2 regions of the Clostridium septicum genome follow, and region 2 is predicted to be linked to the other one. Evidence: predicted binding sites of a transcription regulator. Region 2 holds the regulator's gene; the other holds the start of a gene.
The links. Region 2 encodes NrdR, which represses ribonucleotide reductase genes. Its sites were predicted from a motif close to CACNANATNTNGTG; they were not measured.
Positions count from the first base shown of each region.

Region 1: nrdD (anaerobic ribonucleoside-triphosphate reductase) is a predicted target of NrdR. The motif match lies at 5,045-5,058, and genes of this name have one in related genera.

Region 1 is NZ_CP023671.1:1,889,167-1,895,536, reverse strand. Features, by position in the region: gene CP523_RS08400 (aconitate hydratase) at 1-1,241, opposite strand, end outside; gene nifV (homocitrate synthase) at 1,278-2,441, opposite strand; gene nrdD (anaerobic ribonucleoside-triphosphate reductase) at 2,910-5,027, opposite strand; gene CP523_RS08385 (DUF3048 domain-containing protein) at 5,285-6,283, shown strand.
Region 2 is NZ_CP023671.1:239,652-246,021, reverse strand. Features, by position in the region: gene ftsZ (cell division protein FtsZ) at 1-160, shown strand, start outside; gene CP523_RS16160 (sigma-E processing peptidase SpoIIGA) at 381-1,181, shown strand; gene sigE (RNA polymerase sporulation sigma factor SigE) at 1,191-1,898, shown strand; gene sigG (RNA polymerase sporulation sigma factor SigG) at 1,980-2,753, shown strand; gene CP523_RS01075 (YlmC/YmxH family sporulation protein) at 2,949-3,275, shown strand; gene nrdR (transcriptional regulator NrdR) at 3,353-3,808, shown strand; gene pgeF (peptidoglycan editing factor PgeF) at 4,127-4,861, shown strand; gene CP523_RS01060 (response regulator transcription factor) at 4,879-5,577, shown strand; gene CP523_RS01055 (sensor histidine kinase) at 5,581-6,370, shown strand, end outside.

The sequences.
Region 1 (6,370 bases), 1.6 Mb from region 2:
TCTCTTGGATCTGTCAAATACCCATTTATAGCAGATACAGCTGCTGTTTCTGGGCTTACTAAATATACCTTTGCAGATAATGTTCCACTTCTCCCATAAAAATTTCTGTTAAATGTTCTAAGAGAAACACCATTTGTACCTGGTGCTTGCCCCATTCCTATACAAGGACCACAAGAATTTTCTAGAATTCGTGCTCCTGAACTTATTATATCACCTAGAGCACCATTTCTAGCTAACATCTCCATAACCTGTCTTGAACCTGGTGCAATCACTAAACTAACATCTTTATGAACTTTATTTCCCTTTAAAATCTTTGCCACCTTCATTAAATCCTCATAGGATGAATTAGTACAACTTCCAATTGCAACTTGATCTATTTTTATATTTCCAATACTCTCAACAGCTTCTACATTATCTGGGCTATGTGGTTTGGCTGCTAATGGTTTTAATTCTGATAAATTTATAGTTATTTCTTCATCATATATAGCATCTTTATCTGCTTTAAATTCTAACCAGTCCTTTTCTCTATCTTGAGCTTTAAAAAACTCTAATGTTCTTTCATCACTTGGAAAAATAGATGTGGTTGCCCCAAGTTCTGCTCCCATATTTGTTATAGTTGCCCTTTGAGGTACTGAGAGAGTTTTAACCCCATCACCTACATATTCAAATACTTTTGATACTCCACCTTTAACTGTAAGCTTTCTTAATACTTCTAAAATTATATCCTTAGCTGAAACCATAGGATTAAGCTTACCAATTAAATTAATTTTACATACTGTTGGTGTATTTATATAATATGTACCTCCCCCCATTGCCAATGCTACATCTAATCCACCTGCTCCAATTGCAAGCATACCTACTCCACCTGCTGTAGGAGTATGACTATCTGAACCTATTAACGTATCTCCTGGAATTGAAAATCTTTCTAAAAATACTTGATGACATATTCCATTTCCAGGCTTTGAAAAATAAACTCCATATTTTGATGCCACTGTCTGTATAAATTTATGGTCATCAGCATTTTCAAATCCTTGTTGTAACATATTATGATCTATAAATGCAATAGATTTTTTAGTTTTAACTCTATCTATTCCCATGGCTTCTAACTGAAGATATGCCATTGTTCCCGTTGAATCTTGAGTTAAAGTTTGATCTATTCTTATTCCAATAGATTCTCCACTTCTTATATTTCCTTCTATTAAATGTCTTCTTAATATTTTATAAACTAAATTATCACCCATCTATTTTAACTCCCCTTTTTAATTGCTTATTGCTTTTTAATAAACTTTCTCTTTTTGTACCCTTTGATATTCTTTATAAAGCTGTACTAACTCTTTATCAAATAAACTTCTCTTAAGCCTTATAGAAGTTGATCTTACCATTTGCAAAATAAACTTTGATGAATCATCATCAAGTTCTATTCCATATTCTTTAAATTTATTTACTATTCCAGCTCTACCTGAATGTTTTCCAATAACTATTTGTCTTTCTAATCCAACTATATCTGGATCAAACGCTTCATAATTTTTAGGATTTTTTATGGCTCCATCTGCATGTATTCCTGACTCATGTACAAACATATTATCCCCAACAATAGCTTTCCATGAAGGTAAAATTCTTCCTGATGCTCTAGATACATATTCCGAAACTTCTCTAAACATAGTTGTATCTATATTGCCTTTATAGTTGTGCACAAACATCAATGCCATTAGTACTTCCTCTAATGCAGCATTTCCAGCTCTTTCTCCTAAACCATTTACCGTTACTCCAACATGAGAAGCTCCGCCTTCAATTCCTGCAATAGCATTAGCTGTCGCCATACCAAAATCATTATGGGTATGCATTTCTATATCAAACCCTGTACTTTCATATAAGTAATTAATATCTTTCTTTATCTTAAATGGCTCCATTATACCAACAGTATCACAATATCTAAATCTATCAGCTCCTACAATTTTAGCTTCTTTTATAAACTTAATAAGAAATTCAACATCAGCTCTAGATGCATCTTCTCCATTTACAGACACATATAATCCATTTCTTTTAGCGAAATCTACTGCTTTAGCCATATTTTCAAGAACCCACTCCCTTGAGGTTCTTAATTTATTTTTTATATGAATATCTGATACAGAAATAGATATTGCAACAGCATCAACCCCACAATCAATTGACTGTTCAATATCTTTAATTACCGCTCTATTCCACGCCATAATGCTTGTCTTTTTATTTCTTTTTACTATTTGTTTAATTGCTTCCTTTTCATCGCCTCCCATAGCAGGTATGCCTACTTCAAGCTGATCTACTCCTAATTCCCCTAACATTGAAGCAATTGCTACTTTTTCTTCATTTGCAAAAACAACACCTGCCGTTTGCTCACCATCACGTAATGTCGTATCTACAATATAAAGTTCCTTACCATTATTTAAATTTTTAATAGCCACATTAACTCCCCCTTTTTATTGCTTATTTTTTTAATTTTCTGACTTAAAAATCATTAGTGCCCCATATTTTACAACTTATTCCTGTTATTCTATTCCAATTTTATCACATCAAAATATTATAAACAAGTTATTCACACAAAAAAAATTCACCTAATTTGCAAGTTTTTATTTTTTTATTTCATTTTATTCTTATTATAATAAAATAATTACATTTTAAAGTTTAAAAATGAAATTTTTATATTTATTCCTGCAATTATTTCATAATAAATAAGATTGATTAACTATAAATTTAAAGCATTTACGTATAAATATACATAAATTATTCTTAATTAATTTTATTTAATCCTATAAATTATTCTATTATTCTCATAATATATTACTTCAAAATATAAAAAAGAGGATTCAATTTAAGAATCCTCTTTACTATTTCAGCTATTTAAATTTTAATCTTAACCTTAAAACAAATTATTATAAAACTTGATAGTTATTTTTATTTGTTCCTGTATGAGATTTTCTATCTTCTCTTTCATGATATTTTCCTGGACCAAATCTTTCATCCAAACTTAAATATCCTGTAACTCTAGATATTCCTTGTATATCCATACTACCACATTTATTACATGTATTTTCGCTACTACTTAAATACGTACCACAATTTTTACAATATCTTATGTGAAAGTTAATTCCTAAATAACTTATATTAGTGTTCTTATATGCATAATCTAAAATATCCATAATTGCCTCTCCTGATGGACAATCATCAACTTCTAAATAACTTATATGTCCTGCATTGCAAAGTTTATGGTATGGAGCTTCTATATCTATTTTACATTTAATTGATATAGGAAAATTTACTGGTACATGGAAACTATTTGTATAGTACTCCTTATCTGTAACTCCTTTTATATATCCAAATATACTTTGATCTTGTTTTATAAACTTTCCTGAAAGACCTTCAGCAGGAGTTGCATAACAGCTCCAATTTAGCTTAGTTTCTTCTGTAATTCTATCAGTATACTCTCTAATATATGATATTATTTTAAGCCCTAATTTTCTTGTTTCTGAATCTTCTCCATGGTGTTTTCCTGTAAGAGCTACTAACGTCTCTGCAAGCCCAATAAATCCAATTCCCCAAGTTCCTTGTTTTAATATAGGTTCTATTGTGTCATCAGGTTTTAGATTTTCTGATCCTTTCATTAAACCTTGACCTGCAACAAAAGGTAAATCTTTAACTTTAAGATTTTTCAATACCCCATATCTATGAAGTAATGATTCTTTTGAAAGTTCCAATCTTGCTTGTAAGATTTCAAAGAATTTATCTAAATTTCCCTTTGCTTGAATTCCTATTCTTGGTAAGTTTATTGTAGTTGGTGCTATATTACCTCTTCCTTTACATCCTGGCTCACCATTTATGTTTTTCATTAAATAGGTTCTACATCCCATAGTTGCTGGCATATATCCCATATCATAATATTCTTTATTAAAATCAGCATCTATATTCATAAATGTCGGATTCATTCTTTTAGCTGCAACTCTACAAGCTAATTGATATAAATAATGATATGGATCATTAACTTCTCTATTAACGCCTTCTTTAACTCTAAAAATTATGTTAGGGAATATTGGTTGTTCACCTTTGCCTAACCCTTTTTCATATTCTAATAAGAAAATTTCACAAACTAAAGCTGCATCCTTAGATGTTGGTATTCCCAAATTTATAGAACTAAATGGAACTTGAGATCCTGCCCTAGAATGCATAGTATTTAAATTATATACTACCCCTTGCATAGCTTGATGTATTCTCTTTTTCAATTTTTCTTCTGTTAAAATATCTAACTTATCTTCACTAATACCTAACTCTTCTAATTCACTTCTAATTTCGTCTCTTGTTGGTTTTATAAATACAGACATATCATTATCAAAATCTGGATGTGCTTGACCCCCAAACATATCATTTTGAGTTGATTGAAGTAATATACATGAAAGTTCTGCTGCTGTTTCTATTCTTCTTGGAGCCTTTATTGTTCCATATCCTGTATTAAAACCTTTTGTCAATATTTCTCCTGTAGGTATGTGTAAGCAGTTAGTAGTTAAGTTGTAACTATCTAAATCGTGATAATATAAATCACCATTTTCATGTGCTTTTGCTAATTCTTTTGGCATACTAGCCAAATTGTGCCATTTATTTGATTCTGATGCTATCCTAAGTAATTTTGAACTAAAGTTATTACCTACATTAGCATTATCCCTATCTGTTTCAACCCCTATTCTTTGAATTGCTTTCATTAAATCTGATTTTATTTCTCTAACTTGAGTTCTTTGTTCTCTATAGTTAGAATAAGCTAGTTTTATGTCCTTATATCCACTGTCAAGCAATGCTTTCTCTACTAAATTTTGAATTTCTTCTACAGTTATCCTATTCTGTCCAGACATTTCTATATAATTAATAACCTTCTGAACAGTATCTAAAACTTGGCTTTCTCTAAGTATTCTTCCTACTTCTTCGCCTGAACTCTTTATTGCATTTGATATTTTTACAGCATCGAAATCTACTTCTCTGCCGTCCCTTTTTACTACATATAGCACATGCTCAACCCCTATCGCACAATATATTGTATTTTCAACTAGTAACTATTATACTCCATTCCATTTTTATCATCAAAGTTGCTACGATTAATTTCTTCAACTTTATTCTTAAATTACATCACTCTTTCTTCATTTTTTACCCTTTTTTAGATAAACATAAATTTTTAAATCTACTCATATTTCAACATACATTAATAATATATTGTTATTAAAAGCTATATGTTACCTTTCAAATTTATTTTAAGGAGATTTTATTTATGAAGAAACTTTTATCATCATTATTTATAGTAATGTTCATTTGTGGATTAATAAGCTGTTCCAAAACTCCAGATAAATCTGCTGATGTTTTTAATGAAACTAATGCTTCTAAGAAAATTTATTCTTATTATACTGGAGAAGAAGTATCTCAAGATATAAATAATAACACACCTTTTATGGTAATGGTAGAAAACTCTGTTTATGCTAGACCACAAAGTGGTTTATCCTACGCCGATGTAATTTATGAAACTTTAGCTGAAGGTGGAATTCCTAGATTTATGGCCTTATTTCACAAAGAGCAACCTAAAACAGTAGGCCCTGTTAGAAGTATACGCCCTTACTTTCTAGAAATTGCTAACGAAAATAACTTAGCCTTTGCTCATTGTGGAGGTTCAGCCGAAGCATTATCAACAATCTCCAAAGACCAATCAATTATGAGTATAAATGAAATATCTAATGGCAAATACTTTTGGAGAGATACTTCCAGAAAAGCTCCCCACAATTTATACACTTCCGCTGAAAATATAACTAAATTTATAATAGATAAAGATTTTAACTCAAAACCTAAGACATTTGCAACATTTAATAATGAATATTATTCAAATGAAAAGCTTTCAGAAATCAAAAATTTAAATTTAAATATAAATAGATTCTACAATACATCCTATACCTATGATAATGGTTTTTTTACTAAATCTATGGATGGAGAAATAGCTACTGATGCATTAACAAACTCACCTTTAAAATTTAAAAATGTAGTTATTCAAAAAACTAATATTCAACTACAGGCAGACAATAACCACATAGATATAGATTTAATTGGCGAAGGTGAAGGATATGTATTTTCAAATGGTCATTATTTAAATATTCTTTGGAAAAAAGAAGATAAAAATTCAAAAACTATGTTATATGATTATGATGGAAATATAGTCCCTCTATCTCAAGGTAAAACAATTTGGCATATACTAGACAAGGATTCCAATATAACATTTAATTAAAGCCACCTTTAAGGTGGTTTTTTTATTTATTATAAATTGAATAATTTTAGTATATACTACAAACTATATCAATAGTGATTACTTTTA
Region 2 (6,370 bases):
ATCTATGGAAAAGCCTGTTATAGAAAAGAAAACTGTAGTTAGACAACAAGTACAGAGACCAGAGGATATATCAATGGATCAACCAAAGAGAGTAGATCCATTATTAGATATTGATACAGATAGTGTTAATATACCAAGTTTTTTAAGATCAAGAAAATAAAAGTATTGAAACATATATTTATAAAAGACGAGAAATTTAATTTTCTCGTCTTTTATTTATGTAAAAAATAAAACTAAATAAATATAAAGGATTTAATAAACTAATTAACTGTAATTAAATGTAAAAAATCAGGGGGAAAAATATATTTTAAGGTTAGTCATTATGACAAAATTTTAATATAAGAGAGTTTATAATTTAATACAAGGGAGGGGGACAAGTTATGGTTGTATATGTTGATGTAATATTTATAGAAAACTTTATTGTGAATTTATTTTTGCTACTAATTACTATGAGGATATTACGATTTGGTTATAAAAGGAGTATTTATATAGGAGCAGCTATAGGGGGGGTATATACTCTTGCATTATTTATGAAAATTCCATTACTTACAACATTAGTAGGAAAGATATTAGTAGCAGGTCTTATGATAATGTTGACATTAGATAAAAAAAGTATCGGAAATGTAACAAAAGCTATAATAACTTTTTTTATAACATCATTTACGCTATGTGGAATATGTTTTGCCTTCGCGTTAATGCAAAATGAGTATTCTATCTCAACTATTTTTTCAATAAGCAATTATTCAATAAAATATTTAATTATTTCAATAATGTTGCTATACATAGTTATAGTTAGGGTAGTAGATTACTTAAGAGAAAGGGCTTTAATAAAAAACTTATTATATGATATTGAAATCTCTTATAACAATAAAAAATTATGCTTAAAAGGATTTTTAGATACAGGAAATGAACTTAGAGAACCTGTAACCAATCTTCCTTGCATTATAGTTGAAAATGAGTTGATTGAAGAGATAAATATACCAAATGATAAAGCTTATTATATTTCTTATAGCACAATTGGTGAAAGTGGAAAGCTTAAGGGATTTAAGGGAGAAAAGATTAGAGTAAGACAAGAAAATAAGGATTGGCACACTATAGATGCAATTGTTTGTAGTTGTAAAAATAATAGATTAAGTAAGGATAATGAATTTAATGCATTATTATCAAGAGGTATTATATAGGAGGTAGAAATGTTAAAGTTAAGCATATTATTAAATAGGATATTACAAAAACTTAAATTATTTACAAGTAAGGTTCATTATGTAGGAGGAAATGATTCTCTTCCACCACCTTTAAAGAAGGAAGAAGAAGAGGAACTTGTAAATAAATTAATCAAAGGTGATGAGTCAATTAGAGATATATTAATTGAAAGAAATTTAAGGCTTGTTGTATATATAGCAAGAAAATTTGAAAATACAGGAGTTTGTGTAGAAGACTTAATATCAGTAGGTACAATAGGTCTTATAAAAGCAGTTAATACATTTAATCCAGAGAAGAAGATAAAGCTTGCAACATATGCATCAAGATGTATAGAAAATGAAATACTTATGTATCTTAGAAGAAATAGTAAAGTAAAGGCTGAGATATCATTTTATGAACCTTTAAACATAGATTGGGATGGAAATGAATTGTTATTATCTGATATATTAGGAACAGAAAATGATACCGTTTATAATTTAATAGAGGATGAAGTAGATAAACAATTATTATTTTTAGCTCTTAAACATCTTAATGATAGGGAAAAGGAAATTGTAAAATTAAGATTTGGTTTAAATGGAACAAGAGAAAAGACTCAAAAAGAGGTAGCTGATATGCTTGGAATATCACAATCATATATTTCAAGGTTAGAAAAAAAGATAATAAGCAGGTTAAAAAAAGAAATCAATAAAATGATATAGGTTGTCTTTAGTATAAAAGTAAACTCTATCGGAAATACTTTTAAATGCAGTATGTTATTACTTCCGAAGGGGTTGATGATTTTGATCATTAATAAGGTAGAAATATGTGGAGTAAATACTTCAAAATTACCAATATTAAAAGAAAAAGAAAAGAGAGAATTATTACTTAGCATGAGAGCAGGTGATAATACTGCAAGAGAAACTTTTATTAAAGGTAATTTAAGATTAGTCCTTAGTGTAATTCAAAGGTTTAATAATAGAGGAGAAAACGTAGATGATTTATTTCAAGTAGGTTGTATTGGGCTTATGAAAGCAATTGATAACTTTGATTTATCTCAAAATGTTAAGTTTTCAACTTATGCAGTACCTATGATAATAGGGGAAATTAGAAGATACTTAAGAGATAATAATTCAATAAGAGTAAGCAGATCTTTAAGGGATATTGCATATAAAGCTCTTTTAGTTAGAGATAGGCTTATAAAGGATAATAATAAAGAACCAACGGTTTCACAAATAGCAAAGGAGCTCAATCTCCCAAGAGAAGAAGTGGTATTTGCCCTTGATGCCATTCAAGATCCAGTTTCTCTTTTTGAACCTATTTATCATGATGGTGGAGACGCTATTTATGTCATGGATCAAATCAGCGATTCTAAAAACAGTGATGAAAATTGGCTTGAAAATATATCTATAAAAGAAGCTATGAAGAAGTTAAATGATAGGGAAAAATTAATTTTAACTTTAAGATTTTTTAATGGAAGAACTCAAATGGAAGTAGCTGATGAAATAGGAATATCACAAGCACAAGTTTCAAGGTTAGAAAAGACGGCTTTAAAGCACATGAAAAAATACGTATAGAGCTCATTTTGAGCTCTTTTATATTAAATATTATATTATTTAATATAGGCTATCATAGGATAAGGGTATTTGAAAAACATTAGGAAAAGAAAGGTTAAAATGAAGATATTAAATTATCTTCATTTTAACTGAGTAATTATTATATTTGGACATGCATATAATGATTAATATATATATAATAGGGGGTAGAGAATAATGAATTTTATTGATGATATGGTAAATGAAGAAAATACTAATGATAATATTGAAGATGATTTAATATTACATTCATTAAATGCATTAAGATCTATGGAAGTAATAGATATAAAAAACGGGGTAAAATTAGGATTTGTTAAAGATGTAGTAATAGATATTAAAGAAAGTAAAATAGTATCCATAATATTACCATCTATGGACAAGAATTGGTTTAGTAAAGAAGATGATATAGAAGTTCCTTGGGAAAATGTAAAAAAAGCTGGAATGGATGTACTTTTAATTGATACAACAGATATAATTAAAGATAATTTTAAAAATAACATCTAGAAAATTTACAAATATATAGTATAATAATAACATGAGAAAATGGAATTAATAACAAAATAAGAAAGGCGTGAATATTTATGAAATGTCCTTTTTGTTCCTTTGAAGAAAGTAAAGTAGTAGATTCTAGATCAACAGATGATAATACAACTATTAGAAGAAGACGGGAATGTTTAAAGTGCAATAAGAGATATACAACATATGAAAAAGTAGAAGATATTCCAATATTAGTGGTAAAAAGAGACTTAACAAGAGAAAATTTTAACAAAGAAAAAATTATTAATGGTTTAATTATTGCTTGCCAAAAAAGGCCTGTATCAAGAAGTCAAATAGAAGAGATAGCAGTAGATATAGAGAAAACTATTTCAAATAAAATGATAACTGAAGTGGAGTCAAAATACATAGGCGAAATGGTTATGAATAGATTAAAAAAGATAGATGAAATATCTTATGTTAGATTTGCATCAGTTTATAGACAGTTTAAAGATATAAATACATTTTTAGAAGAAATAAAAAGTCTAGTTTCTAATAATTAAAAGCTTATTAGCATATTCTAATAAGCTTTTTTTATTTATTTAGAGAATTATATCCATATATACTGCGGCTAATTTAATTATAATTTTAAAACTAAGTATTTTCCACTAAAGAATAAAAATAAAGTATGACTGCCAAAGTTTTTCTTAAGGCAACATTTAGTGAAAATACATAATTAAAAAAATCTATATATTTAAAGTTGTCTTTGAGATCTTTTTAGTTAAATATATGTTAAAAGAAGGTAATATTTTTAAAATAAATAGAAAAAGCATTAGTTAAATGTTAAAATATACTCAAATATAATCTTAAGAGGTGTATAAATGAAAAAGTTAACAATAGATGATTTAGTAAGACATAAAGATTTTTTTAAATTAGATTTAGGTAATATAAGTATTGGGTTTTCAACAGCAGAAAATAACAGAAGTTTTAATAGACACACAGAAGATGGCATAGCTAATTTAGAAAGTATAAAAAATGAATTTGGATTGAAAAATATAGAATATTTAAATCAAATTCATAGTGATAAAAGTTATATATATAATTTAGGAAAATCTGTAAAAGATAAAGAAGGAGATGCCGTTATAACAAATGAAAAAAGTACAGCAATAGGAGTGTTTACAGCAGATTGCACACCTATAATACTTGTAAATGAGGAAAAAGAGGTAATTGCGGCTATTCATAGTGGATGGAGAGGTACTTTTCATTCAATAGTTACAAAAACTTTAGATAATATGATAAAAGAATATGGAATTAATATAAAAAGTACAAAAGTTTTTATAGGACCACATATAAGACAATGTTGTTATGAAATCTCAGAGGAGTTAAAAAGGGATTTTATAAGTCATACTGGTATTAATGAAAATAAACTTTTTAATGGGAGAAATTTAAGTATGGAGGCTGTTATAGTTAATAATTTAAAAGAAAAGGGAGTAGAAGAAGATAATATATATTCTTTAGATATATGTACTCATTGTTCAAAAGATATAAAAATGCATTCATATAGATCTTCAGTTGGAACTTATGGAAGATTATTTTCATTTGTATATATAAAATAAAAAAGGGGCTGAAAAAATTGGCACATGAGAGAGTTTTAGTAGTAGATGATGAATCACATATAGTAGAGCTTATAAGTTATAATTTAATTAATGCTGGATATGATGTAATAACAGCTAATAATGGTTGTGATGCTATAAAAATAGCAAAGGATGAAAAACCAAGTTTAGTACTTTTAGATTTAATGTTGCCTGGAATGGATGGGTTTGACGTTTGTAAGGAAATAAAAGGAAATAAGGAATTAAAAAATACATCCATTATTATGTTAACTGCTAAAGGTGAGGAGTTAGATAAAATATTAGGTTTAGAACTTGGAGCAGATGATTATATAACAAAGCCATTTTCAATAAGAGAATTACTTGCAAGAGTTAAGGCTGTTTTAAGAAGGGTATCACCATTAAAAGAAGAAATTGAAACTTTTACCTGTGAAAATTTATATGTAAATTTTGAAAGAAGAGAAGTTTTTATAGAAAATAAAAAAATAGATTTAACATTAAAGGAGTTTGAACTTTTAGATATTCTTATAAAAAATAGGGGTAAAATTTTAACAAGGGATACTTTGCTTGATAAAATATGGGGATATGAGTATATAGGTGAAACTAGAACTGTAGATGTTCATATTAGATATTTAAGAAAAAAAATAGAGTTAGATGATAAAAAACCTAAATTTATTGAAACTATAAGAGGGGTTGGGTATAGGTTCAATCCTAATGATTAGATTATGAAAAAGAAGATAATAAACTCATCTATAGTAACAGTTTTATTTGCTTTGATTATAGTAACATGTTTATTTATAAGCTTAGTTAATTTAAAGGAAGTAGATAAAACCAAAGAAACTTTAAAAAATTATAATAATATTTTACTTAAAATTAATGACTATAGTGAAGAAAATTTAAATAATTTCAAGATAAATGAAAATGATGTTAGATTTACTATAGTTAATAAAAAAGGTGAAGTTATATTTGATAACAATGTTAAGAATTTAGGAAATCATTTAAATAGAGAAGAAATAATATCTGCATTTGAAAAAGGAGAAGGTACAACTACAAGGTTTAGTGAAACAGAAGATAAAAGTGTAGTTTACTATGCAACAAAAATAGGTGAAGAGTATGTTTTAAGATCATCAGTTCCACTTACAGCCATTAAATTTTTTACACCGAAATACGTTAATTATTATATAATTGTTATTATATTTGTAACAGTATTGTCAATAGCATTATCTTTAAAGCTAGTAATGGCTATTACATATCCATTAAATGAACTAGAAATAGTTACATCAAAAATAGCTAATGGTGATTTAAATAAGAGAGCTATTATTTATAAAGAAGATGAAATAGGGTCATTAGCTCGTACATTTAATAACATGGCAGATCAATTACAAAGTAAAATACAAGATTCTTTAGATAAACAAAATAAACTAGAGGCTATATTAGAAAGTATGGAAAGTGGCGTTATCGCTATAGATAATAATCGTAAAGTAATGCTTATAAATCCTTATGCAAAAAAATTAT